DNA from 3 places in the Pseudocitrobacter sp. CD920760 genome. Region 3 is predicted to be linked to each of the others. Evidence: predicted binding sites of a transcription regulator. Region 3 holds the regulator's gene; each other region holds the start of a gene.

Region 1 (9,663 bases), 2.2 Mb from region 3:
GGCCCAGCAGCGCCTGCAGACGATCCTGCCAGCCGTTCTGCTGTTCTTTCAGCTGGTTGTTTTCGCGTTCCAGCTCTTCACGGCTGTGCTGTGCAGACTGAACGTCCTGCGCCAGCGCGTTGTTCTTTTCTTTCAGTTCTTCGATTTCCATCTGCAACAGGGTGATGGTATCAATCGCCTGCTGAACTTTTGCTTCCAGTTTCTCAAATACTTCTAATGACATCGTCATACCTCTCCTGATCTTGCAAGGCGTTGATATCGTCCCGGGAACCCGGCGACGCCTTAACGAAAATAAGCGCACTTCTGACCTTCGATTGTATGGAGCCCCGCTCCCCCTGTCCAGCGCCAGGGCACGTAGATTGCGGTTTGCAACAATTTTCAGTCTAGACCTGGAGCTTTCGGCGCATTTACCCCTTATTTGTTAACACGGAAGGTTCATGAAATGATTCAGCTCTCTTTTTTTAGTTCCGTAAAGACACACAATGTAGCGCGAAATCGCTCATTTTATGACGCAGTACACACATTTTGATTTCGATATTTCTCGTTTATGTTCGTTAACGATAAATTAACACCATGCCTACATGGCAGCGTGGGTGTCTTCGACCACCACGACACTATAACTAGCAAACTGTCTTCAGGAACCGATTATGAGCCAAACTTCAACCCTAAAAGGCCAGTGCATTGCAGAGTTTCTTGGTACCGGGCTGTTGATCTTTTTCGGCGTGGGATGTGTTGCGGCATTAAAAGTCGCAGGGGCCAGCTTTGGCCAGTGGGAAATCAGCATCATTTGGGGTCTGGGCGTGGCGATGGCCATCTACCTGACCGCAGGGGTTTCCGGCGCACATCTTAACCCGGCGGTCACCGTTGCGCTGTGGCTGTTCGCCTGTTTCGAACGCCGTAAAGTGGTCCCTTTCATTCTTTCTCAGTTTGCCGGTGCGTTTTGCGCAGCGGCGTTGGTTTACGGGCTTTACTACAATCTTTTCTACGACTACGAATTAACCCATCATATGGTGCGCGGCAGTGTAGAAAGTCTTGATCTTGCTGGAATATTCTCCACTTACCCGAACCCACATATCAATTTTGTGCAGGCCTTCGCGGTAGAAATGGTGATAACCGCTATTCTGATGGGCGTGATCATGGCGCTCGGCGATGATGGCAACGGCATTCCGCGCGGGCCTCTGGCACCGCTGCTGATTGGCCTGTTAATCGCCGTTATCGGCGCATCGATGGGGCCGCTGACCGGCTTTGCGATGAACCCGGCGCGTGATATTGGACCAAAAACCTTCGCCTGGCTGGCAGGCTGGGGCGACGTTGCCTTCACCGGCGGCAAAGATATTCCTTATTTCGTGGTGCCGATGTTCGCACCCGTGGTGGGCGCGGCGCTGGGTGCATTCAGCTATCGCAAACTGATTGGCCGCCATTTGCCGTGTGATACCTGTGTGGTTGAAGAGAAAGAAACCACCTCCGGTAGCGCTCAACACAATGCTTCGCTGTAATCTGACTATGGAACACGCATTATGACTGACAAAAAATATATCGTTGCGCTCGACCAGGGCACCACCAGTTCCCGCGCCGTGGTGATGGATCACGATGCCAATATCATCAGTGTTTCACAGCGCGAGTTTGAACAAATTTATCCTAAGCCAGGCTGGGTTGAGCACGACCCGATGGAAATCTGGGCGACCCAGAGCTCCACGCTGGTCGAAGTGCTGGCAAAAGCCGATATCAATTCCGATCAGATTGCCGCGATTGGTATCACCAACCAGCGCGAAACCACCGTGGTATGGGAACGTGAAACCGGGAAACCGATTTATAACGCGATTGTCTGGCAGTGCCGCCGTACCGCTGATATCTGTGAGCAGTTGAAACGCGACGGCATGGAAGAGTACGTGCGCAGCGCGACGGGTCTGGTGGTAGACCCGTACTTCTCCGGCACCAAAGTGAAATGGATCCTGGACCACGTTGAAGGCTCCCGTGAACGCGCGAAGCGTGGCGAACTGCTGTTCGGTACCGTCGATACCTGGCTTATCTGGAAAATGACCCAGGGACGCGTGCACGTCACCGACTACACCAACGCCTCACGTACCATGCTGTTCAACATCAACGAGCTGGACTGGGATGACAAAATGCTGGACGCTCTGGATATCCCGCGCGCCATGCTGCCAGAAGTACGCAAATCCTCGGAAGTGTATGGCCAGACTAACATCGGCGGGAAAGGCGGTACGCGTATTCCGATCGCCGGGATCGCAGGCGATCAGCAGGCCGCACTGTTCGGCCAGCTGTGCGTGAAGGAAGGGATGGCGAAAAATACCTACGGCACCGGCTGCTTTATGCTGATGAACACCGGCGAAAAAGCGGTGAAATCCGAGCATGGCCTGCTGACCACCATTGCCTGCGGCCCGCGCGGCGAAGTGAACTATGCGCTGGAAGGCGCAGTGTTTATGGCTGGCGCGTCTATTCAGTGGCTGCGTGATGAGATGAAACTCATCAGCGACGCGTTCGATTCCGAATATTTCGCCACCAAAGTAAAAGATACCAACGGTGTGTATGTGGTTCCGGCGTTTACCGGCCTCGGCGCGCCATACTGGGACCCGTATGCGCGCGGCGCGATTTTCGGCCTGACGCGCGGCGTCAACTCGAACCATATTATTCGCGCCACGCTGGAATCCATTGCTTATCAAACGCGCGACGTGCTGGAAGCGATGCAGGCTGACTCCGGCATTCGTCTGCACGCCCTGCGCGTTGACGGCGGCGCGGTTGCCAATAATTTCCTGATGCAGTTCCAGTCAGACATTCTGGGTACCCGCGTAGAGCGCCCGGAAGTGCGTGAAGTCACCGCGTTAGGGGCTGCGTATCTTGCAGGCCTGGCGGTAGGCTTCTGGCAGAATCTGGATGAGTTGCAGGAGAAAGCGGTGATTGAGCGTGAATTCCGTCCGGGGATCGAAACGACCGAGCGTAATTATCGTTACAGCGGCTGGAAAAAAGCAGTGAAACGCGCGCTGGCGTGGGAAGATCACGGAGAGTAAAAAACGATGGCGGGGGCGCTTCGCTTGCCCGCCCTACAAAGAATTGCGATCGATGTAGGGCGGGCAAGCGAAGCGCCCCCGCCACATCCGCCACATTCCCCGCACTGATTAGCCAAACATCGGCAACATCAAATAGAGCTTAATCACCAGCGCATTGACGATATCGAGGAAGAACGCCCCCACCATCGGTACCACCAGAAACGCCGTATGCGACGGGCCGAAACGTTCGGTAATCGCCTGCATATTGGCAATCGCCGTTGGCGTCGCACCCAGCCCAAAGCCACAGTGACCCGCCGCCAGCACCGCCGCATCGTAGTTTTTACCCATCATCCGGTAGGTGACAAAAATGGCGTACAGCGCCATTGCCAGCGTCTGCGCGCCCAGAATCGCCAGCATCGGCAGCGCCAGTGAAGCCAGCTCCCACAGTTTCAGGCTCATCAAGGCCATCGCCAGGAATAACGACAAGCTGACGTTGCCAAGCACCGACACCGCACGTTCAAAGACGCGATAGAATCCCACCAGCGCCAGGCCGTTACTCAGGATAACGCCAATAAACAGCACGCATACAAAGGTTGGCAATTCAAACATGGTGCCGGTAATCAGTTGCGCAACGACTCGCCCGACCGTCAGACAAATCGCAATCAATGCGATGGTTTCAATCAACACCAGCGAGGTGATAACGCGCCCAACGTCCGGCTTTTCAAATGCCGTCGGCACTTCCTGATCCTCCGGCGTACCGTCCGGCGAGGAAGAGTGTTTAACCAGATAACGCGCCACTGGCCCGCCAATCAGGCCGCCCAGCACCAGGCCAAACGTTGCGCAGGCCATCGCGACTTCCGTTGCGCTGGTAAAACCGTAGCGTTCGGTAAACAGTTTGCCCCACGCCGCCCCGGTGCCGTGGCCGCCAGAGAGCGTAATCGAGCCTGCCAGAAGGCCCATCAACGGGTCCAGTCCCAGCATTTTCGCCATGCCAATGCCGATGGCGTTCTGCATCAGCAGCAGCCCCACCACCACAATCAGAAAGGTGCCTAATACTTTACCGCCCGCACGCAGGCTGGCGAGATTGGCATTCAGGCCAATCGTGGCGAAGAAGGCCAGCATCAGCGGGTCTTTCAGACTCATATCGAAGTCGATTTCCCAGCCCATGCTTTTTTTCAGCACCAGCAACGCCAGCGCGACCAGCAGCCCACCGGCGACCGGTTCAGGAATGGTATATTTTTTAAAGAAGGGAACGGAGTGAACCAGTTTGCGCCCTAACAGCAGCACCATTGTCGCCGCGACCAGCGTAGATAACGTATCGAGATGAAACATATTTAAAGCTCCTTACCAGACGCATGATTCATTCATACGCGACGTATTTCCTGTGTCGTTGAGATCTCATCGTAAGATCAGGGAGCAGATTGTAATCAATAAATGCGCAAAAATGACAGAAAAAGGTTAATCACGCTGATAAACCATTTATGCAATGAATAATTGATAAAAATTAAGGTCCGGTAATTTTTTAACGCCATCACAAAGCAACCGTTTGCTTTTACCCACCAGTCCGATAAAATCGCCACTTTTCCACCACGAGATCGCCCCTGATGTCCGCCAACACCCTTGAGTCAGAAAATGCGCAACCGGTTGCGCACACTCAAAACAGCGAATTGATTTACCGCTTAGAAGACCGCCCGCCGCTGCCACAAACCCTTTTTGCCGCACTGCAACACCTGCTGGCGATGTTTGTCGCGGTGATCACGCCCGCCCTGCTGATTTGTCAGGCGCTGGGTCTGCCGGCGGCCGATACTCAGCACATCATCAGCATGTCGCTGTTTGCATCCGGTGTGGCATCCATTATCCAGATTAAAGCCTGGGGCCCGGTGGGTTCAGGTCTGCTGTCGATTCAGGGCACCAGTTTCAATTTCGTTGCGCCGCTGATTATGGGCGGTACCGCGCTGAAAACCGGCGGTGCCGATGTGCCGACCATGATGGCGGCGCTGTTTGGTACCTTAATGCTGGCGAGCTGCACCGAGATGGTGTTGTCACGCGTGCTGCACCTTGCGCGACGTATTATCACGCCGCTGGTTTCTGGCGTGGTGGTAATGATTATTGGCCTGTCGCTGATTCAGGTCGGCCTGACATCCATTGGCGGCGGTTATGCGGCAATGAGCAACAACACCTTTGGCGCGCCGAAAAACCTGCTGCTGGCGGGTATCGTGCTGGTACTGATTATTCTGCTTAACCGCCAGCGCAACCCGTACCTGCGCATTGCGTCGCTGGTGATTGCCATGGCGGCGGGATATCTGATGGCCTGGTTCCTGGGTATGCTGCCGGAAAATACCGCGCCGACTAACACCGATCTGCTGATGATCCCGACGCCGCTGTACTATGGTCTGGGCATTGACTGGAACCTGCTGCTGCCGCTGATGCTGGTGTTTATGATCACCTCACTGGAAACGATTGGTGATATTACGGCGACATCTGACGTCTCTGAGCAACCGGTCTCCGGCCCGGTTTACATGAAACGTTTGAAAGGCGGCGTGCTGGCCAACGGCCTGAACTCGTTTGTCTCGGCGGTATTCAACACCTTCCCGAACTCCTGCTTCGGCCAGAACAACGGCGTGATTCAGTTGACCGGCGTCGCCAGCCGTTACGTTGGTTTCGTGGTGGCGTTGATGCTGATTGTCCTTGGTCTGTTCCCGGCGGTAAGTGGTTTTGTGCAGCACATCCCTGAGCCGGTTCTGGGTGGCGCAACGCTGGTGATGTTCGGCACCATCGCCGCGTCCGGCGTGCGTATTGTCTCCCGCGAGCCGCTGAACCGCCGCGCAATCCTGATTATTGCCCTTTCACTGGCCATCGGCCTGGGCGTCTCCCAGCAGCCGCAGATCCTCCAGTTTGCGCCGGACTGGCTGAAAAATCTGCTCTCCTCGGGTATCGCCGCTGGCGGTATCACCGCGATTGTTCTGAATCTGGTCTTCCCGCCAGAGAAAGCGTAATCCGCTTTGCCGGATGGCGGCGACGTCATCCGGCATTATCCCCACACGCTGACACCGAATTTCACCCTTCTCACCTTGAGCATTGCGCATAATTCGTGCATAACTGCCTTATGTGCCCTTCTCAGGATGGAAGATCATGAAATTTATTGGAAAGCTGATTCTCTGGCTCCTCGTCGCACTGCTGCTGGTCATTCTCGCCTTCTACTTCCTGCTGCAAACCCGTTGGGGCGCGCGCGAAGTCAGTCAGTGGCTTACTGAGAACACCGATTACCAGGTGACGTTCGATGCGATGGATCACCGTTTCTCATCACCCTCTCATATCTTGTTCAGGAATGTGACCTTCGGGCGTGATGGCAAACCCGCGACGCTGGTCGCTAAAGCTGTCGATATCGGCCTGAGCACCCGCCAGGTGACCGATCCGCTACACGTTGACACTATCCTGCTGCAAGACGGAACGTTAAATCTCTCGCCGTCTAACGCGCCGCTTCCCTTTGCCGCCGATCGCCTGCAGCTCAACAATATGGCTTTCAACAGCCCGGAAACCGGCTGGGAATTAAGTGCGCAACGGGTTAACGGCAGCATTGCGCCATGGACGCCGGAAGCAGGCAACGTGCTGGGCAAGAAAACGCATTTGCAGGTGAATGCCGGTTCCCTGACGCTCAATGGCGTACCCACCAGCAACGCGGTTATTGAAGGGGATATTGATAACGGTGTAGTAACGCTGACCAGCCTTGGCGCGGAGGTCGCGCGCGGCTCGCTGGCCGGAAATGCCCGCCGCAACGCCGACGGAAGTTGGGTGGTGGATAATCTGCGCCTGAACGATATTCGTCTGCAAAGCGACAAAACGCTGATCGATTTCTTCGCCCCGCTCAGCACCGTTCCGTCGCTGCAAATTGGCCGCCTTGAGGTCGTGGATGCCCGTTTACAGGGGCCAGACTGGGCGGTAACCGATCTCGATATGAACGTGCGCAACTTGTCCCTAACCCAGGGCGGATGGCAAAGTACGGACGGTAAAATCACCCTGAACGCCAGTGAGTTTATCTACGGCTCGCTACATCTGCTGGCCCCCATTTTCAACGGCGAGCTCTCAGACCAGGGCATCGCCCTGCGCCAGTTTACCACCCGCTGGGAGGGCAGCACGGTGCGAACGTCCGGTTTCTGGTTGCGCAACGGGCAGGCGCTGACGCTGGATGATGCGTCGATTGTGGGCCTTGAATACACGTTACCCAATAACTGGAAACAGTTATGGATGGACGCATTGCCGGAGTGGCTCAACAGCGTGACCCTGAAGAAATTTACCGCCAGCCGCAATCTGGTTATCGATATCGACCCGGCTTTCCCGTGGCAGATCACGGCGCTGGAAGGCAGCGCCACCAACCTGCAACTGGTGAAGAATCGCCTGTGGGGCGTATGGGGCGGAAATGCGCAACTCAATGCGGCGGCGGCGACGTTTAATCGCGTAGACGTCAATCGACCGAGCCTCGCGCTGTCGGCAAACGCCTCGACGGTCAATATCAGCGAACTTACGGCGTACACAGAGAAAGGCATGCTCAAAGCCACCGCCACGGTTTCTCAGTTGCCGCAACGGCAGGTGAACGTCAGCCTCGACGCACGCGGCGTGCCGCTGAATACTTTGCAGGCCTGGGGATGGCCAGCGCTCCCCATCAGCGGCGACGGTAACCTTCAGCTCACCGCCACCGGCGCAGTGCAGGCAGACGCACCGCTCAAGCCAACGGTAAACGGACAGCTGAGCGCGGTGAATATGGCGAAGGAGCAGGTAACGCAGACGATGCGGGGCGGGGAGATTACCACCCCGTAATTGCCCGGTGGCGCTACGCTTACCAGGCCTACAATGACATAACCAAATTCATCGTAGGCCGGATAAGCGACAGCGCCATCCGGCGTTTTTAAAGTGTGATCGTCAGCGTATTACTCTGCGCTTTCACCACCACACCCAGCTCACTTCCCGCATGTGCGCCGCCCTTAATACCGCTGATCTGCTGCACGTTACGCAGGCACAGCGTCCAGTCACGCGCGTTACCTTCGCCAGTTACGGTGATGGTGTTGCCCGCGCGCACCGCTTTCAACGTAAACGCGGCTGAACCATCCGTTGCCGGAACAGTGCAGACTGCTTCGCGGCCATCATCCAGACAGAAGAGCTGGAATTCAGTGCCTTCATGCCACTCGTAGTTCGGTTTCTGGTTGTTGTTGCCCAGTGCCAGCAAGGTGTTGTCGCGGACATACACCGGCAGGCTCAGGAAGTCGTGCTGCTGTTTATGCCAGCGGCTGCCCTGTACTTCATCGTTGTGCCACAGGTGCGTCCAGCGGCCTTCCGGCAGATAGAACTGCACGTCGCCCGCTTCCGAGAACACCGGTGCCACCATCACGGAATCGCCCAGCATATACTGGCGATCGAGGTAGTCGCATGCCGGGTCGTTCGGGAACTCCAGCATCATGGCGCGCAGCATTGGCGTGCCCTGCTCATGCGCCAGCGCAGCCTGGCGATAGAGGTACGGCATCATGCGGCACTTCATTTCCGTGAAGAAGCGCACCACGTCGCAGGACTCTTCGTCGTACGCCCATGGTACACGGTAGGATTTGCTGCCGTGCAGGCGGCTATGGCTGGAGAAGAGGCCGAATGCACACCAGCGTTTGTAGACATCGGCAGGCGCGGTATTTTCGAAGCCGCCGATATCGTGACTCCAGAAGCCGAAGCCGGAGAGGCCAATCGACAGGCCACCGCGCAGGCTTTCCGCCATTGATTCGTAGTTGGCGTAGCAGTCACCACCCCAGTGAACCGGGAACTGTTGCGCCCCCACGGACGCGGAACGGGCAAACAGCACCGCCTCTTCCTCGCCAACGGTCTCTTTCAGCACGTTCCACACCAGTTCGTTGTAGATAAAGGCGTAGTGGTTGTGCATTTTCTGCGGATCGGAACCGTCAAACCATTGCACATCCGTTGGGATACGTTCGCCGAAGTCGGTTTTGAAGCAATCTACGCCAATATCCACCAGCCCTTTCAGCTTGTCGGCGTACCACTGGCAGGCATCCGGGTTGGTGAAGTCATAAATCGCTAATCCAGGCTGCCATTTATCCCACTGCCAGATCGAACCGTCCGGGCGTTTAAGCAGATAGCCCTTCTCTTTCAGTTCCTGGAAGATCGGTGATTTTTGGCCAATGTACGGGTTGATCCACACACAGACCTTCAGCCCTTTCTCTTTCAGGCGCTGAATCATGCCTTTCGGGTCAGGGAAGGTCACCGGGTCCCACTCGAAATCACACCACTGGAAGGCTTTCATCCAGAAGCAGTCGAAGTGGAAAACGTGCAACGGCAGGTTGCGCTCGGCCATGCCATCGATAAAGCTATTAACGGTCGCCTCATCGTAGTTAGTGGTGAACGACGTGGTGAGCCACAGACCAAAGGACCACGCTGGCGGCAGCGCCGGGCGACCGGTAAATTGCGTGTAGCGATTGAGCACCTCTTTTGGTGTCGGACCGTCGATGACGAAATATTCCAGATACTCGCCTTCCACGCTGAACTGCACTTTCGAGACTTTTTCTGAGCCAATCTCGAACGAGACGTTTTCCGGGTGATTCACCAGCACGCCGTAACCGCGGTTGGTAATGTAGAACGGGATGTTTTTGTAGGACTGCTCGGTACT
Region 2 (9,663 bases), 790 kb from region 3:
CCCAGGTACCGGCGCTGAGCAGCAGTTTTTTCCCTTCAAAGCGGCCTTCTGACGTTTCTATCGCGACCCCGTCAGCGTGATGTTCAATCGCGGTGACTGGGCAGTTGAAGAGTTGCGCGCAACCCGCTTCCTTTGCCTGCGCGATCAATGTTTTTACCGCCAGCTCGCTTTTCAGCACGCCAGACGCGGGCTCAAAGATGGCCTGATAGTCTTCGGGCACCTGAATTTCAGGCCAGCGGGCCATTACGCCTGCGGCATCCAGTCGTTCTACATCAAGGCCAAATTTTTCCGCACTCTCCGCCACGGTGGCAAGAAAGGTTGAATCTGCCGGGCCAAGATTCACCACGCCGCTACGTTCGAACAGGTCTTCACCGCTGGTGGTGGCCAGCGCGTCCCACAGCTGCTGCGCGCGCAGCACCAGAGGAACATATTTTTCGCCTTCACCATACGCGTGGCGAATCAGACGCGTGTCGCCGTGGTGGCTGCCTTCGGTATGAGGCGGCATGTGGGCATCGGTCATCAGGACATTCAGTCCCGCTTTACGGGCGTAGTATCCGGCAGCCGCCCCGACGGAGCCACTGCCGACAATGATTAAGTCATATTGCATAGCGCTTCCTGGAATTGTTTTTTGATAAGCCGCATCAGCATGCAGGATGATGTGTATAGCAGGGTAATTAACAAGCCAGCCTGATACAAGCCTGAAAATAAAGAAGGCACCCGAAGGTGCCTGTTTGATAATTATTCGTATCAGCACTAATGCCTGCGATACTCATTCGCCTGGTAATCGCCGGATTCAATTTTGGCGATGCCCGCCTCTAATATAGAAATAAATTGACGAGCGACATCGGTAGTCAACCAAAGCGTTTGACCTATTTCAGCTTCTTTCTTGCTCGATTCATTGGGGTCTTGGTAGTGCAGGCGCAGCATCAGCGCATCGTAGCTATCAACGGTGCTGATGTCCCATCCAACGAGGGGATGGGTCTGGATGACTTCATTATTCTTTTCCATCATAACCCCTTATATCTTTGTTAAAAGGCAACAACTCTCGAGGTTCAATGCAGGTTTTTTTCGAAGCTTTTTCAGTATACCAACAACTTACTTAATATTCGAGATTTTAAATAAAATGCAACACAAATTCCTAAAGTACGCGTTTTGTTGCGCAATAAATCACCATTGTGGCTGAGATTTTATTAATGGAATCAGAATAAGGCCAAAAAGAAGCGGGGCGGCGAGAAATAAAAAAGCCGGGGCGACCCGGCAAAGAACACAATGAGGGAGCAAATTAATCGGTTATGAACCAGTCATCCGCGCTTTCCCAGGTCTCCTGGAGAATTTCGCTGATCCGGTCTTTATCTTCTTTAATGCCACCGATAACCGAAAGGTTATTTGCCGATGCGTAGCGTACCGAAACGGTGCCGCCGCTATCCGGAAACTGATTGTTAATTCGTCGGGAGAGTTCACCCGCCAGTGCATCAAGTGCGCCAGCGGGGAGGGTTGTGGTTTTAGCAATAGTCACTTCAATGCGCATGGTTGCCCCCTGTATGTGTACTGTATATTTATACAGTTAAAGCAAAAAACTTACAACAGGGAGCGTGCGATTTATTTTTTTACCGTCCAGCGTACGGTTTCACCGGCGAGGAAGGGGATCAGGGTATCGTCAGAAAGGGCAATACTCTCAACCACCTGGCTCTCTTCACGTACCAGCTCAACGGTAGACTCGTTCACCGGCAGGCCATAGAAACGTGGGCCGTTCAGCGAGGTGAAGGCTTCGAAGTGCTGTAGCGCATTCATCTCTTCAAAGACGGTGGCATAGCTACCGAGCGCGGTGGGCGCATTAAAGCAGCCTGCACAGCCGCAACTGGCTTCTTTGCGATGACGCGCATGCGGCGCGGAGTCAGTCCCGAGGAATGCGCGCTCGAAGCCGCTGGCGACCAGTTCGCGCAGCGCCTGCTGGTGGATATTACGTTTGAGGATCGGCAGGCAGTAAAGATGTGGGCGCACGCCGCCAACCAGCATGTGGTTGCGGTTGAACATCAGATGCTGCGGGGTGATTGTCGCAGCCAGCAGTTCATTACCCTCACGTACATAATCTGCGGCATCTTTGGTAGTGATGTGTTCAAACACGACTTTCAGCCCTGGCAGACGCTGGCGCAACGGCTCCATAACCGTCTCGATAAAGCGTGCTTCGCGGTCAAAAATATCGATGTCGGCGTGAGTGACTTCACCGTGAACCAGCAGCGGCATTCCGAGTTTTTCCATTCGCTCCAGCACCGGCATAATGGCATCGATACTGGTGACGCCGTGGCTGGAGTTGGTCGTTGCGTTTGCCGGATACAGCTTAGCTGCCGTAAATACACCTTCCTGAAAACCGCGTTCCACTTCATTCGGATCGAGGGAGTCGGTGAGGTAACAGGTCATCAGCGGAGTAAAGTCGTGGCCTGCCGGAACGGCATCCAGAATGTGCTGGCGGTAGCTGATGGCCGCTTCCACGGTGGTGATAGGCGGCACCAAATTTGGCATGATGATCGCACGACCATAGAGCTCGCTGGTATAAGGCACGACGGTTTTCAGCATCTCGCCATCACGCAGATGGATATGCCAGTCGTCTGGGCGGCGAATTTTCAGAACTTGCGGTAATGCGGTCATGGGTGTGCTCCGGCCTGGTGGGAAATCAGTCATTAGGGCTGTTTTTTGCCGGGCACTAAGGATAAACGTAAACGTTTTCCTTTGCACTCCTTTCTGTAAAAAAAAGACGCCCGACGAAAATATCCGCCGGGCGTCTTTTTTACGATGTTAATCCGTAAACGGGATGATAATTTGTCCTGGTTTTACCTCAATACCTTTCGCATATTTTTTAGCCAGTGCTTCGCCTTTGCTGGCATCTTCTTTCAGCACGTAAGCCGGTTGCTGATTAAAGTAATTGCGCAGTGACTGGTTCAGATAAGGCACTAAAGTTTGCACCACCGATTGCATTTTCTCCGGTGTCACTTTGGCATCGACCACTTCCATCTCCTGCAGGAAAATCGCACCTTTCTCTTTATTGAAGACCGGTAACGCCTTCAGTTTCAGGTCAATGGTCGCTTTCTGACTGCCAAACAGCGAGTTTAAATCCAGTTTAGCGTCACCGGTGAGGGTGACTTTATTCGGCTCTTCGCGGCCAATGGCGCTGGTGAGATTATTCAGCACGATGTGCGCGTCGGCCACGCCGGGCAGGCCAATATCTTTCGAGAAATTATTGTGCTTTTGCAGCGCCTGATTAATTTCCTGTTCACTCACTGTGTATTGCGTCAGTTGATTACAACCCGCCACCAGGCCGCCAACGATCAGTGCGGCAATGACAAAAAATTTCTTCATGAAGTTCCTCAATATGATGCTGTGCTGTAATCCTGTCCACAGGCAGCTTGCGCTTTCAGTCGTGATTATGACAGCGGAAAATACTGAAAGTGCCATCTCTTCTTTCTTAGGATGAGATTCTACTGATGGCCTGCGTGAATTGCAGGCCATCAATTGCGCGGAATAAAAGGGCTAAAGGCGGGGTTCAAGCATACCGGAGGCAGCGCGTTTTGGACTGAACTGCCACCATAAGGCGATAAATGTGATTATGCCGATAAGCCCCAGCATCGCCCACGGCAGTTCCGGCTGGTTCAGCGCTTTCCCGCTGTCGAATAGCCAGCCGCCACCGGTGTAGCCGAGGGCGCCGCCAAAGGCAAGCCCCAGACGGCTGAAGCCCATGTAGCTGCCGCGCGCGCGGGCATTGGCCAGATGTGCGCTCAGCGTTTCACGTGCCGGTTCCGCAATAATCGAACCGATGTAGAACGTACAAATTAACGTGAACAACTGCTGTAGCGAGGTGGCCAGACCAATCGGCAACATGGAAGCTGTCATGATCAGCAGGCCCGCCATCAGACGCTGCTCAAGGCGAAAGCGTTTTTCGCTCCATCGTGCGATAGGGTAGAGCAGCGTCAGCGATAGCGCCGCTTCGATGGCGTACATCCATTTCACGGCAGAAGGCGAGCCCGCAATATCGTTCACCATGATTGGCAGCATCAGCATTACCTGTACCGCCAGCATGTAGTAACCGGTGAGGGTTAACACATAGGTGACAAAACGTTTATCACGCAGCACCTGCGCAAGCCCTTCGCGTACTGGCGTTCTCACAGTAGAAAGTTTCCATGCCGGGAGGTAACAGGCGTTGAAGATAGCGCACAGAATGAACAGCACCGCACCCGCGCTGCACACCAGACGGAAGTCATATTGCAGCAGCCAGCTGCCCATCAGCGCACCGATGACCGCGCCCGCGCTGTCCTGCATCATCAATAGTGAGAAAAAACGGCCACGATGCGCCGGACGCACCAGCTTCACCACCAGGGCGGAACGCGGCGGATCGAATAGCGTGCCGCCAAGCCCGGAAAGCAAACAAGAGAGCCACAGCACCCACGGCTCGTGCGCGACGGCCATAATGGCAAAACCGCCCGCGCGCATCAGCATGCCGGTCACAATCATCGGTTTGGCGCCGAAGCGGTCCGCAATCGCGCCGCCAAAAATACCCAGACCTTGTTGAATTAACTGGCGCAGACCGAGCGCAATCCCGACCATTAATGCCGCCCAGCCCATCTGATCGACAAAACGAATGGAGATCAGCGGAAAGACGACAAAAAAGCCCAGCACAACCAGCATGTTATCGACTAAGAGGAAATATTTACCCAGGCTCCTTGCCTGCGATACGCGGGACATTTCCCCTCCAGGGGAATAAAAAGAGATGAACATCTCCATTCTGCCGGGTCGCCTCACCTTTTCCCATATTGCCAGCGACAATATTTTTTTATCAAAATGCTGCTTTGATTGAGCTTGTTTATCGAAATCGCGATCGGGGTATGAAAAAAGGTATGTTGCTGTTTTCACAGACCCCCTGTGGACAGGTATAGTGAGTTAACCCGGGTTATTATTCAGGTACAGGAGTAAGAGATGTTTGGCTATCGCAGTAACGTGCCGAAAGTGCGTTTGACAACCGATCGTCTGGTTGTGCGTCTGGTCCATGACCGTGATGCATGGCGTCTTGCCGATTATTACGCAGAGAACAGGCAGTTTTTAAAACCCTGGGAGCCCATCCGTGACGATAGCCACTGTTATCCTTCCGGCTGGCAGGCTCGCTTGTCGATGATTAATGAATTTCATAAGCAGGGAAGCGCGTATTATTTTGCGCTGCTCGACCCGGAGGAGAAGGAAATTATTGGCGTCGCCAATTTCTCTAACGTGGTGCGCGGGTCGTTCCACGCCTGCTACCTTGGTTACTCGATTGGGCAAAAGTGGCAGGGGCAGGGGCTGATGTTTGAAGCGCTGACCAGCGCTATCCGCTATATGCAACGCACCCAACATATTCACCGCATTATGGCTAACTATATGCCGCACAATCAGCGCAGCGGCGATTTACTGGCGCGGCTGGGGTTTGAAAAAGAGGGTTATGCCAAAAACTATTTGCTGATTGACGGCGAATGGCGTGACCACGTATTAACCGCACTCACCACCCAGGAATGGACAGCTGGTCGCTAAGGAGAAGAGATGAAATATGAGTTAACCCCGCTGGAAGCGCGCGTGATTGGTTGCCTGCTGGAAAAACAGGTCACCACACCCGAGCAGTATCCGCTGTCGATTAATGGCGTAGTGACGGCCTGTAACCAGAAAACCAACCGCGAACCGGTGATGACGCTCAGCGAGTCTGACGTACAGGATCTGCTGGATACGCTGGTCAAACGCCACTATCTGCGCACGGTCAGCGGTTTTGGTAACCGCGTGACCAAGTACGAACAACGTTTCTGTAATTCTGAATTTGGCGATTTGAAACTTTCCAGCGCCGAAGTGGCGCTGGTGACTACGCTGTTACTGCGCGGTGCGCAAACGCCGGGTGAATTGCGTGGCCGCGCGCAGCGGATGCATGAATTTAGCGATATGGCAGAAGTGGAAGCCACGCTTGAGCGACTGGCTACGCGGGATGATGGCCCGTTTGTGATGCGTTTGCCGCGCGAACCTGGCAAACGCGAGAGCCGCTATATGCACCTTTTCAGCGGGGAAATGGAAGTACTGGCCCAGGTCGCCGATGATGTCGCCCCGGCGGATGACGATCTCCGTGCGCGCGTTGATGCACTGGAAGGCGAAGTGGCGGAGCTGAAACAGCGCCTGGATTCCCTGCTGGCGCATCTCGGAGAATAACGATGGCAAAATTACGCGTAGGCGTGGTTGGGCTGGGCGGGATCGCGCAGAAGGCGTGGCTTCCGGTACTCAGCGCCGCCACCGACTGGACGTTGCAGGCGGCCTGGTCGCCGGGTAAAGAGAAGGCGCTGAAAGTGTGCGAAACCTACCGCATGCCGTATGCGGACTCGTTAGCCTCACTGGCGGCGCAGTGCGATGCTGTGTTTGTCCACAGCGCAACGGCGTCTCACTATTCGGTGGTCAGCGAACTGCTGAATGCGGGCGTGCACGTCTGCGTCGACAAACCGCTGGCGGAGAAGCTAAGCGATGCCGAGCGTCTGGTCGAACTGGCCGCGCGCAAGAAGTTAACGCTGATGGTGGGTTTTAATCGCCGTTTCGCGCCGCTGTATCGTGAGCTGAAAGGCAATCTCGCCAATGCGGCGTCGCTGCGGATGGATAAACACCGTACCGACAGCGTCGGCCCGCACGATCTGCACTTCACGCTGCTGGATGATTATCTGCATGTGGTCGACACCGCGCTGTGGCTGGCGGGCGGTAATGCGCCCTTAAGCAGCGGCACGCTGCAAACCACAGACGACGGTGAGATGCTCTACGCTGAGCATCACTTCAGCCATCCAACGCTTAGCGTCACAACCAGCATGCATCGCCGCGCCGGGAGCCAGCGCGAGTGGGTGCAGGCGGTGACGGACGGCGCGCTGTATGACATCACCGATATGCGTGAGTGGCGAGAAGAGCGGGGCGCAGGCGTGCTCACCCGTCCCGTACCCGGCTGGCAGACCACGCTTGAGCAGCGCGGATTCGTCGGCTGTGCGCGCCACTTTATCGAATGCGTGCAAAATCAGACGGTTCCGGAAACCGCTGGCGACCAGGCACTGATGGCGCAACGCATCGTAGAAGCGCTGTGGCGCGAGGCCGTTGATGAATAACCTGCTGTAACATCTGGCAGTAGCAATTCATCCCGAACCCGGTAGACTAACGCCTCTTCAGGCTCCTGCCTGTAAACCGCAGCCCGGCAATCGCGCCGGGCTGTTGCAGGCATTTTGCTTCCGGTTGTGGAATAACACGTTAATGAATCTATTAAAATCGCTGGCGGCTGTCAGCTCGATGACCATGTTTTCGCGCGTGCTGGGTTTTGCGCGTGATGCCATTGTGGCAAGGGTTTTTGGCGCAGGAATGGCGACTGATGCCTTCTTTGTTGCGTTCAAACTGCCTAACCTGCTGCGCCGTATTTTTGCCGAAGGCGCGTTTTCTCAGGCTTTTGTGCCGATTCTCGCGGAATACAAAAGCAAGCAGGGCGAAGACGCGACCCGCGTATTTGTCTCGTATGTTTCCGGTTTATTGACGCTGGCGTTAGCGCTGGTGACGGTCATTGGCATGCTGGCGGCACCGTGGGTTATCACGATTACCGCGCCGGGCTTTGCCGATACGGTGGATAAATTTAATCTCACCTCACAGCTGCTGCGCATTACCTTCCCCTATATTTTGCTGATTTCACTCGCCTCGCTGGCGGGGGCTATTCTTAACACCTGGAACCGCTTCTCGGTGCCTGCGTTTGCGCCGACGCTGCTTAACGTCAGTATGATTGGCTTTGCGCTGTTTGCTGCGCCGTATTTCAACCCACCGGTGCTGGCGCTGGCGTGGGCGGTGACCGTAGGCGGCGTGCTCCAGCTGGCGTATCAGCTGCCGCATCTGAAAAAAATTGGCATGCTGGTACTGCCGCGCATCAATTTAAAAGATGCGGGCGCGATGCGCGTGGTGAAGCAAATGGGGCCGGCTATCCTTGGCGTCTCCGTCAGCCAGATTTCCCTGATCATCAACACCATTTTTGCCTCTTTCCTGGTTTCCGGTTCCGTTTCGTGGATGTACTACGCTGACCGTCTGATGGAGTTCCCGTCCGGCGTGCTGGGCGTGGCGCTGGGGACGATTCTTCTGCCGTCGCTGTCGAAAAGCTTTGCCAGCGGTAATCATGATGAATATTGCCGTCTGATGGACTGGGGGCTGCGTCTGTGCTTCCTGCTGGCGCTGCCGAGCGCGGTGGCGCTGGGTATTCTGGCGAAACCGCTGACCGTATCCCTGTTCCAGTACGGTAAATTCACTGCGTTTGATGCGGCGATGACGCAGCGTGCGCTGGTGGCCTATTCCGTCGGCCTGATGGGGCTTATCGTAGTGAAAGTCCTTGCGCCAGGATTCTACTCGCGTCAGGACATCAAAACGCCGGTGAAAATCGCGATTGTGACGCTGATTATGACCCAGTTGATGAACCTCGCGTTTATCGGCCCGCTGAAACACGCGGGTCTGTCGCTGTCGATTGGTCTGGCGGCCTGCCTGAACGCCAGCCTGCTCTACTGGCAGTTGCGTAAGCAGAAAATCTTTACCCCACAGCCGGGCTGGAGCAAATTCCTGGTGCGTCTGATTGTGGCGGTGCTGGTGATGGCAGCGGCATTGCTGGGAATGATGCACATCATGCCTGAGTGGTCACAGGGGACCATGCCGGTGCGCCTGTTACGCCTGATGGCGGTGGTTGTGGTGGGAATTTTTGCCTACTTCGCCACGCTTGCGGTGTTGGGTTTCAAAGTGAAAGAGTTCGCACGCCGGACGGCGTAATAAGATGCGGCGGCGGGAGCGTGATGTTTCCCGCCGTCCTGATTGCAGTTAGACGGTAAATTTCTTGCCGCTGCGCGGTTGTCCCGCCGTTTGCCCATCCTTGCCATACAATCCCGTCTCCTGAAAAGGCTTCAGCACGTCCAGCGCCTGCTGGTTACGGGCGATTTGGCCTTCCAGCAACCAGCCGTTGTGCTGATTGAGGTCACGCAGCTGCTGCGTTTTCTGCGTAATGTTCAGCCAGCGCGAAGCCACGTCATCGTCATTGGCGCAACGCTGCGCTTCCTGCTCTACGCGACGCTGTTGTTCCAGATAATCGAGCGCCGCCAGCAGCGAGCTTTTATCTTCTGTTATGCGCTGCAGCAGGCTTCCGTTCACGCTTCCGGCAGAAAGCTGCTGTTGCTCGGCATCCATCACCTCTTTCAACGAGTTCAGGATAGCGGTCATTTGATCCAAAATATCGGGCAGACGACTCATGCGGTTAGTTACTCTGTAGATAATTCTGCGTTTCCTGAATCAACGCATCAGCAATTTTACCGGTATCCATTTTTAGCTCACCGTTGCGAATAGCGTTTTTCAACGCTTCCACGCGATCCAGATTGATATCACGCGTATCTGATTGCGTCAGGGTCGTTTGTGCGTCACTCAGTTTGACGCTGGTGCTGTTAATCTCAGCGTTTTTTTCCACACGCGCTTTCGGCGTCTGGGTTTCGTTTGGTTCGCGAGCCTGTACCGCGTTAACAGGATTCAGAGGCGATGTACGTTCAATGCTCATGTGCTTTCCTCATGGAGGCTTATGATGGCGCGGGGATTGCCATTTTCATTTGTTAATACTTTATCGGCAATCGCCGCACT
Region 3 (9,663 bases):
ACGGGGACGAATATTAGCGGCACCCGCCGGATGTGGCAAGGGGAAAATGTGCAATTTCATGTGACTGGAGAAGTTTTATGCACATCTGGCGTATTTTTCTGCCGTTAGGGATGAATCGTTGACCCGTGCGGCTTACAGGCGAGAGGTGAGATGACGAGTTGCCGGGTTCGTGTTGAAGTTTGAAATGTTATAATATAACATTCATTTTTTTAACGAATGAGGGAATGGCGTTGAAACATCTGGGGAAAATAACACTGACAGTAGCATTGATGACGGCCAGCGCAGCCTATGCGCATGGCGACCATAGCCATGGCGTACCGCTAACGGCAGCCGAGCAACAAGCGGCGAACGGTATTTTCGAAGACAGTGCGGTAAAAGATCGTGCGCTTTCTGACTGGGATGGCGTATGGCAATCCGTTAACGGCCTGCTGCTGAAAGGCGACCTTGATCCTGTTTTTAAGCAAAAAGCTGCAAAAGAATCGGGTAAAACCGCCGAAGAGATCAAGGCTTATTACCGCCAGGGGTATGCGACCGACGTCGAGACGATTGGTATTGAAAATGGCGTGATGGAGTTTCATGTCGGCGATAAGGTGAACACCTGCCACTACCGTTATGCCGGGCATAAAATATTGACCTATGCGTCAGGAAAAAAAGGCGTACGTTATCTTTTTGAGTGTCAGGATGCAGGCTCAGCCGCGCCAAAATTCGTGCAGTTTAGCGATCACACCATCGCGCCGCGTAAATCCGCCCATTTCCACATTTTTATGGGCAACACATCACAGGAAGCGCTGTTGAAAGAGATGGATAACTGGCCGACCTACTATCCGTGGCAAATGACCACGGAGCAGGTCGTTGATGAAATGCTGCATCATTAATGAAAAAGCCGCACGGATGCGGCCTTTAAAGGATTAGCGCGAAGCTCGCTGCAATATCAGGCTTGAGGGCTGACGCTGTAAAAAGCGCATTCTCAGCATCATCATAATCGCCGCAGAGGTCAGGCCGATAATAAAACCGAGCCAGAAACCGGCAGGCCCCATTCTCTCAACCACCAGATCGGTGAGTGCCAGCACGTAACCGCTCGGCAGGCCCAACACCCAATAGGCGATAAAGGTGATAAAGAAGATGGAGCGCGTATCTTTATAACCACGCAAAATACCGCTGCCGATCACCTGAATGGAGTCAGAAATCTGGTACAGCGCCGCCAGCAACATCAACTGTGCTGCGAGCGTCACCACTTCAGGGTTATCGTTATACAGCAGGGCGATGTGCTCTCGCAGCGACACGGTAAAAATGGCCGTCAGTACCGCCATACAAACGCCAACGCCCAGCCCGGTCCATGCCGATGTTTGCGCATCCAGCGTTGAGCCCTGGCCCAAACGGAATCCCACGCGAATAGTGACCGCTGCCGCCAGCGACATCGGCAGAACGAACATCAACGAGCTAAAGTTCAGCGCAATCTGGTGTCCTGCGACATCGACAATACCCAACGGCGACACCAACAATGCCACCACGGCAAACAGCGTGACTTCGAAAAACAGCGCCAGCGCAATCGGCAACCCGAGTGAAGAGAGGCGTTTAAGAACGGTGACATCGGGTTTAACAAAACCCTCATTATTACGGATATCGCGCATTGAACCGGCATGCTTGATGTAATAAAGCATGCTGATAAACATCACCCAATAGACTGCCGCCGTGGCGACGCCGCAGCCCACGCCGCCCAGTTCCGGCATGCCGAAATGACCGTAGATAAAGATATAGTTCACCGGAATGTTAACCAGTAAACCAATAAACCCCATCACCATGCCCGGTTTGGTTTTCGCCAGCCCTTCGCACTGGTTACGCGCGACCTGGAAGCACAGATAGCCCGGCGCACCCCACAGCAGTGCGCGTAAATAGCCGACGGCTTTATCCGCCAGCGCCGGGTCGATATTATGCATCGAGCGGATGATATAGCCCGCGTTCCAGAGAACAACCATTATTAACACGGACACCAGGCCCGCCAGCCAGAACCCCTGGCTAACCTGCGCCGCGATACGCTCGCGTCGGCCCGAGCCATTGAGCTGAGCAATGACTGGCGTCAGCGCCAGCAGCAGACCGTGACCAAATAAAATGGCCGGTAACCAGATGGAGGTCCCGATAGCCACGGCGGCCATATCGGTCGCGCTGTAACCGCCCGCCATCACGGTATCCACAAACCCCATTGCCGTTTGGGCAACCTGCGCAAGAATAACGGGGATAGCCAGAGCCAATAACTGACGCGCTTCGCTAAAATACTTCTGCACGTTAACACCTATATTTTTTGTTATTTGAGAGACAGAAAAGCCGCCTGAACAGGCAGCAAGAAGATAATAAAGAGGATTGCCAGCTATTGTAGCGGGGATTTGCCATTAAGCCAGTCTAAAAATCGACGTCTTTACGCCGAGGCTGGCAACCTGTTTGGGCAACTGTTATTGTTCGTATCAGAAAATACGGTGTGGCCGTAAGCCCCGCCGGAGTAATTATCGACAGGAGTTAAGTGCATGTTTACTGGTATTGTGCAGGGCACGGCAAAAATCGTGTCCATCGATGAAAAACCGAATTTCCGCACGCACGTTGTAGAGCTGCCGGACTACATGCTGGATGGCCTGGAAACGGGCGCATCGGTAGCGCACAACGGCTGCTGTCTGACCGTGACCGAAATTAACGGTAATCAGATTAGCTTTGATCTGATGAAAGAGACACTGCGGATCACCAATCTGGGTGATGTGAACGTCGGCGATGTGGTTAACGTTGAACGTGCGGCAAAATTCAGCGACGAAATTGGCGGGCATTTGATGTCGGGCCATATTATGACCACCGCGGAAGTGGCGAAAATTGTCGCCTCCGAAAACAACAAACAGATCTGGTTTAAAATCCAGGACCCGTCACTGATGAAGTACATCCTGTATAAAGGCTTTATCGGTATTGATGGAATCAGCCTGACGGTCGGTGAAGTGACGCCAACGCGCTTCTGCGTGCATCTGATTCCGGAAACTCTGCAACGCACCACCCTTGGCGCGAAGCGTCTGGGCGATAAAATCAATATCGAGATTGACCCGCAGACGCAGGCCGTTGTTGATACGGTGGAACGCGTACTGGCAGCGAAAGAAGCCGCAGCCATCGCAGCCGCGCAGCCTGAAGCCTAAAAAAAATCCCCCGGTGGATGCCGGGGGAGATTGACTAGCGTGCGACGCGTAAACCGTGCTCCACGCCCCGCGAGAAAACCACCTGCCAGAGATGAATGTCACGCGCACGAAACGCCCCCGCGCAGGCATTCAGATAATACGAAAACATTCTTTTGAAACGTTCCGAATAGTTGTCAGCGATTTCCGGCCAGCTTTCCAGAAAACGGTCATGCCAGGCCATCAGCGTGGTGTCGTAATCCGCACCAAAGTTGTGCCAGTCTTCCATCACAAAATGCGGCTCACTGGCGTTAGCGATATGGCGCACGGAGGGGAGGCAGCCGTTCGGGAAGATGTATTTGTTAATCCACGGATCGACGTTCAGGTCCGTACGTTTTGAACCGATGGTGTGCAACAGGAATAAACCGTCTGGTTTCAGGTTTCTGTCCACCACAGAGAAATAGGTGGCGTAGTTTTTTGGCCCGACGTGTTCAAACATGCCGACGGAAACGATGCGGTCAAACTTATCGTGCAGATCACGGTAGTCCTGAAGCAGAATGGTGACGTCCAGTCCTTCACAGCGCTGTTGCGCCATTTTTTGTTGCTCAGCGGAAATGGTTACGCCGACCACGCTCACGCCATAGTGCTCGGCCATGAACTGAGCCAGCCCGCCCCAGCCGCAGCCAATATCCAGCACGCGCATACCGGGCTCAAGTTTCAGTTTCTGGCAGATCAGATTGAGCTTCGCCTGCTGGGCCTCTTCCAGAGTCTGGGCATCTTTCCAGTAGCCACAGGAGTACTGCATAAAGGGATCCAGCATGCGGCTGAAGAGATCGTTGCCAAGATCGTAATGCTCTTTACCCACCATCCAGGCGCGTTTTTTACTTTGCAGATTAAACAGACGGGCCGCCGCGATGCGCAGCGTATCTTTCAGGTGGCGGGGCAGTTGATTTTCCAGTCCAGCACGCAGGACTTTCTGGAAGAAAATATCCAGACGCTCGCATTCCCACCAACCGTCCATATAGCTTTCGCCTAGCCCCAGAGAACCTTCCTGCAATACGCGCTTAAAAAACTGGGGATTTTTGACCTGCAAGTCTGCGGGGGCGTTACCGTTAATTTCAATGCCTGCCCGGCTTAACAGTTCGTTGGTGATGCGGTACCAGTCATCATTCGGTACGCTAACTTCTTCTATACACGATGAGCTCATAGCTTCTCCATCCCGACCCGGTGATCAGAACCTTAAAACAGCGTAGACGCTTTTTAGAGTTTGTGAGAAATCTCACGGAACTTCCGTGAGCCTGCTATCCGACGTAGCACAGAGGAAGGGAGATTACCCTTGCCGAAAAGACCATCCCTGGGGAACCGGGAGGCGTCCTGCTCCCGTTAACAAGTAATAACTATCGTAATTATGTGACACCGATTCAGTATAGGACGCAAAATCTACTGATTCAATCAAAAATCTTAGCAAACTAACTACGAGTTAATAACATTGATATTCATGATGTTAGGCACGAGACGTTTCTTCAGCTGAATTTTCCTCTGCGCCAGCCTGCATCTTATAGCCAATCCCGGCGAGAACGACGGTGGCGACCATTACGCTGGTGGTGGCCAGCAGCGGGGCGGCAATCAATGAAGAAACCACCAGGCTTGCGAGGAAGCAAAGACCTAATTGCAGCGTATTCTGTAATGCTGCCGCGCGGCCTGTTGCCTGAGGGAATGGACGCAGCGCGCGCGCCACGACGATCGGGTAAATCGCGCCGTTAGCCATTGCCATCACGCAGAATGGAATCAGCAGCGCGATGAGCGACACATGTGCGGTGAGGCCGACGCCCCAGGTGGCAAGTACGCTTACCGCAAACACCATTAGCAACCACGGTAACAGTTTCCCGCCATCCCATTTTTGCAACGCGGCTCGGCAGCCATAACCGCCGACCAGGAACGCGATAGTCTGTGGGACGTAGCTCAGGCCAATCACCGTTGGGCTGTAGCCCATGGCATTGAGAATAAATGGCGAACCGGTCAGCCAGGCAAAGAAGCTGGCGGAGCAGGCGGCGTAGATAAGTACGTTGCCGCGATAGTCCTGACTGCGCAGGAGTTTCATAAAGGTCAGTTTGTTTTCACTGACCGCGTTCTTTTTATGTGCGGGTTTCAGGCGCAGGGCCGGAATCATCAACATAACGGTGATGATAAACAGGGTGGCAAAGATGGCCTGCCATTCAAAATGATGCAGGATCCAGCTTCCCAGTAACGGTGCCAGCGCCGGAGAAAGCCCGACCAGCGGCATGATGGTGGCAAAAATACGGTTAGTCCGCTGTGCCGGAAAATAATCCGTCACCATAGCCTGCCAGGTCACTGCCGCAGCGCAGACTCCAACGGCTTGTACAAAACGCAGAATCAGCAGGGTGGTGGCATCACGAACCCACAGCATACCCAGACAGCCAAAGGCGAAGATGGTCAGACCAATCAGCAGAACAGGCTTGCGGCCATAACGATCTGAAAGCGGCCCCCAAAGCAGCTGCGCGAGAGCAAACCCGGCAAGGAACAGACTCAGGCTGGCGCTGACAGCCGCTGCCGGCGTTTGGAGATCGTTTTGAATCACGGCGAAGGCCGGAAGATACATATCGGTGGCCAAAAAGCCTAATACGCTCAGGCCGGCGAGCCAGACTAAAAATCCTTTCCCAGGTTGCATAAAAACGCCTTTTCTTGTTTTGGAAGAGGCTGAGAGTGTAGAGAGTGAAATTTGCCTTGTGAAACGCTAATATTTGCGTGTTGGTTTCAAAAAATTTGTGAGCAGAAAATGTGGTCTGAATATTCACTGGAAGTCGTGGATGCCGTTGCGCGGAATGGCAGCTTTAGTGGCGCGGCAAATGAGCTGCACCGTGTACCTTCTGCAATCAGTTATACGGTACGTCAACTGGAGGAGTGGCTGGCGGTTCCGCTGTTTGAACGTCGCCACCGGGATGTAGAATTAACCCCCGCCGGGGCATGGTTTTTGAAAGAGGGGCGTTCTGTTATCAAAAAAATGCAGATCACCCGTCAGCAGTGTCAGCAAATTGCTAATGGCTGGAGAGGGCAGTTGGCCATCGCGGTGGACAATATCGTAAAACCAGAGCGCACCCGACAGATGATTGTCGATTTTTATCGCCACTTCAGTGACGTAGAGCTGTTGGTGTATCAGGAGGTATTTAACGGGGTGTGGGATGCACTGGCGGATGGGCGCGTTGAGTTAGCGATTGGCGCGACGCGCGCGATTCCCGTGGGGGGGCGCTATGCGTTTCGCGATATGGGCATGCTGAGCTGGCAGTGTGTGGTAGCCCGTACGCATCCGCTGGCGCAGATGGCGGGGCCGCTCAGTGATGACGTGTTGCGCAACTGGCCGTCGCTGGTGCGCGAAGATACGTCACGTTCGTTACCTAAACGTACTACCTGGTTACTGGACAACCAGAAGCGGGTCGTGGTGCCTGACTGGGAATCGTCAGAAACCTGCTTATCCGCAGGATTATGCGTTGGCATGGTACCAGAGCATTTTGCGCGACCGAAGATAGATAAAGGTGAATGGGTTGCTCTGGAACTGGAAAACCCGTTTCCCGATGCGGCCTGTTGTCTGACCTGGCAGCAAAACGACAGTTCACCGGCGCTAAGCTGGTTACTCGAGTATTTAGGGGACAGTGAAACGCTGAACAACGAATGGTTGCGAACGCCCGATTCGAGCGTCCGCAAAGAGGCTTAACGGCGGTAATCGCGGAACGGGCCGTCGGCCACGGAACGGCGTTCAATCAGGCGCGGGTGCACTTCAATGGACTGCGACTCTTCGCGTTTACTGACAATTCGGTCCATCAGCATATTGAAGGCGGTTTCCCCGAGGGAATCCTTCGGCTGGTGGATGGTGGTCAGCGCCGGGGTAAAGAAACGCGAGTTGCGCACGTTGTCGTAACCAATCAGCGAGATATCCTGCGGCACGCGCAGCCCCATTTCGTCTGCGGCGCACAACGCGCCCATCGCCATGACATCGCCACCACAGAAGATAGCGGTAGGGCGCGGATTCTGGGACAGTATTTGCTGCATCGCGCGATAGCCGGATTCCGGTTCGAAATCGCCCTGCACAATCCAGTTTTCCGGCACCTTGATCATCATCTCTTCCATGGCTTTCATAAAGCCAGCCAGACGACCTGCGCCGGTATTGCGCTCCAGCGGGCCTGGGATCACGCCAATTTCGCGATGCCCACGTTCCACCAGATAACGACCAGCCATATAGCCGCCTTCGAAGGCGTTATCGATAACTGAGTCGGTAAAGTCAGCTTTCGCTTCGCCCCAGTCCATAACCACCATCGGAATATGACGGTACTCTTCCAGCATCTGCAGCAGCGAATCCGGATATTCGGAACACATCACCAGCAGGCCGTCCACGCGCTTCTGCGCCATCATGGAGAGATACGCGCGCTGTTTTTCAAGGTTGTTCCACGCATTCCCGAGGATCAGGGTATAGCCTTTCTGGAAGCAGTTCTTCTCAACGGCTTCAATAATTTCTGCAAAGTAGGCAGCTTCACTGCTGGTCGCCAACAAACCAATGGACTTGGTGTGATTGACCTTCAGGCTACGGGCCACGGCGCTGGGAGAGTAGTGCAATTCTTTGATTGCCGCCCACACCGCTTCACGCGTCTCTTCGGCGACAAAACGCGTCTTGTTAATCACATGTGATACAGTTGTAGTGGAAACGTTTGCGCGCTTCGCTACATCTTTAATAGTTGCCATTCCATCTCACTCCAGACCCGGGCCTGCCCCTGATCGATTCAATACGAAAACGTTTGCCTTCACTCACCCTGGCGCAATGTTATAAATTGCGGTTCGCCGGGAAAACGACACAGGACGACAGGAGGGGGTCAATGGCCGATACACTTTTTAATAAGCGTCGAATTTTGTCTTATCTTTGCCAAAAGTGGAAGCGCAAAATCGGTTATTGCGTGAAATCCGGGAAGATTTTTGCGAATAAGTGTGCAAAAATGACATAGCTCACTTTTGGTGTGGGGATAATAAGGAGAAAAATTGATGAGTACCGAACTGAAGATGTCAATTACCACCACGGTTATTACGCTGGCGCTGATCGTGGCTGCCGCGCTGACCGCCGTCCTGCATTAACCCATCCTAAAGGGAGAGGCTGCTCTCCCTCTCTGAGATTGTTATCAATTCAGCAAAAATATTTTGCTAATTTGTTCACTTCTGTTTTTTTGTGATTGATGTCATGCTTTTGCTATCTGTTGTCACGCCGCCCTGCGTTTGCGGCAAACCGGAGTCAAAGCATGAAAGTGAATTATCCCTTACTGGCGTTAGCCGTAGGCGCATTCGGGATAGGTACCACCGAATTTTCGCCGATGGGGCTATTACCCGTTATTGCCAAAGGGGTTGATGTCTCGATTCCTGCCGCAGGTATGTTGATCAGCGCCTACGCCGTAGGTGTCATGGTTGGCGCGCCGCTGATGACGCTGCTACTCTCACATCGCGCACGCCGCAACGCCTTAATTTTCCTGATGGCGATTTTTACCCTGGGTAACGTCCTTTCTGCTATCGCCCCGGATTACACCACGCTGATGCTGTCACGCATTATAACCAGCCTCAACCACGGCGCGTTCTTTGGTCTGGGGTCGGTGGTTGCCGCAAGCGTGGTGCCAAAACATAAACAAGCCAGCGCGGTAGCGACCATGTTTATGGGGTTGACCATCGCCAATATCGGTGGCGTTCCGGCGGCCACGTGGCTTGGGGAGACCATCGGCTGGCGCATGTCGTTCCTGGCGACGGCAGGGCTGGGCGTAATTGCAATAATCGGCCTGTGGTTGTCGCTGCCGAAGGGCGGGGCGGGTGAGAAACCAGACGTGAAACGTGAACTGTCGGTGCTGGTACGCCCACAGGTATTGTCTGCGTTGCTCACGACCGTACTGGGCGCTGGGGCGATGTTCACGCTCTATACCTACATTTCTCCGGTTCTGCACACCATCACGAATGCGACGCCTGCCTTTATCACATTAATGCTGGTACTGATTGGCGTGGGCTTCTCAATCGGTAACTATCTTGGCGGTAAATTTGCTGACCGTTCAGTGAGCGGTACGCTGAAAGGTTTTCTGCTGCTGTTGATGCTGATTATGCTGGCGATCCCGTTCCTGGCGCGTACGGAAATCGGCGCGGCGTTCAGTATGGTGGTGTGGGGCGCGGCGACCTTTGCGGTGGTGCCACCATTGCAGATGCGCGTAATGCGTGTTGCGCACGAAGCGCCGGGGCTCTCTTCTTCGGTAAACATTGGCGCGTTTAATCTCGGCAATGCGCTGGGTGCCGTAGCTGGTGGCGCGGTGATCTCCGGTGGACTGGGTTACAGCTTTGTGCCGGTAATGGGGGCGATTGTGGCAGGGTTTGCGCTGCTGCTGGTCTTCTTCAGCAGCCGTTCACAGGGTGAAGAGGCCGTGGTCAGCCAGTAACAAAAACGCAGAAGGGGATACCCTTCTGCGTCATTTCTTTATGCCGCCAGATTCTCAGC

What was found. The regulator PurR, encoded in region 3, represses purine synthesis genes. The targets are predictions, from matches to a motif close to CANGCAAACGTTTGCNTG.
Region 1: AC1MKH_RS24050 (nucleobase:cation symporter-2 family protein) is a predicted target of PurR. The motif match lies at 4,541-4,558, and genes of this name have one in related genera.
Region 2: pyrC (dihydroorotase) is a predicted target of PurR. The motif match lies at 2,711-2,728, and genes of this name have one in related genera.

What each region holds. Positions count from the first base shown of each region.
Region 1 covers NZ_CM173490.1:5,090,716-5,100,378, forward strand. The annotation lists gene zapB (septal ring assembly protein ZapB) at 1-229, opposite strand, end outside; gene AC1MKH_RS24035 (MIP/aquaporin family protein) at 648-1,496, shown strand; gene glpK (glycerol kinase GlpK) at 1,518-3,026, shown strand; gene gltS (sodium/glutamate symporter) at 3,135-4,337, opposite strand; gene AC1MKH_RS24050 (nucleobase:cation symporter-2 family protein) at 4,610-6,001, shown strand; gene AC1MKH_RS24055 (AsmA family protein) at 6,138-7,820, shown strand; gene yicI (alpha-xylosidase) at 7,909-9,663, opposite strand, start outside.
Region 2 covers NZ_CM173490.1:2,115,299-2,124,961, forward strand. The annotation lists gene solA (N-methyl-L-tryptophan oxidase) at 1-607, opposite strand, end outside; gene bssS (biofilm formation regulator BssS) at 754-1,008, opposite strand; gene dinI (DNA damage-inducible protein I) at 1,283-1,528, opposite strand; gene pyrC (dihydroorotase) at 1,600-2,646, opposite strand; gene AC1MKH_RS09745 (lipoprotein) at 2,794-3,354, opposite strand; gene mdtH (multidrug efflux MFS transporter MdtH) at 3,526-4,734, opposite strand; gene rimJ (ribosomal protein S5-alanine N-acetyltransferase) at 4,966-5,550, shown strand; gene AC1MKH_RS09760 (YceH family protein) at 5,560-6,207, shown strand; gene AC1MKH_RS09765 (Gfo/Idh/MocA family protein) at 6,210-7,133, shown strand; gene murJ (murein biosynthesis integral membrane protein MurJ) at 7,276-8,811, shown strand; gene flgN (flagella biosynthesis chaperone FlgN) at 8,860-9,285, opposite strand; gene flgM (flagellar biosynthesis anti-sigma factor FlgM) at 9,290-9,583, opposite strand.
Region 3 covers NZ_CM173490.1:2,901,097-2,910,759, reverse strand. The annotation lists gene zinT (metal-binding protein ZinT) at 225-875, shown strand; gene mdtK (MdtK family multidrug efflux MATE transporter) at 909-2,282, opposite strand; gene AC1MKH_RS13595 (riboflavin synthase subunit alpha) at 2,520-3,164, shown strand; gene cfa (cyclopropane fatty acyl phospholipid synthase) at 3,199-4,347, opposite strand; gene punC (purine nucleoside transporter PunC) at 4,645-5,829, opposite strand; gene punR (DNA-binding transcriptional activator PunR) at 5,938-6,870, shown strand; gene purR (HTH-type transcriptional repressor PurR) at 6,867-7,892, opposite strand; gene cydH (cytochrome bd-I oxidase subunit CydH) at 8,187-8,276, shown strand; gene AC1MKH_RS13565 (MFS transporter) at 8,438-9,604, shown strand; gene sodB (superoxide dismutase [Fe]) at 9,643-9,663, opposite strand, start outside.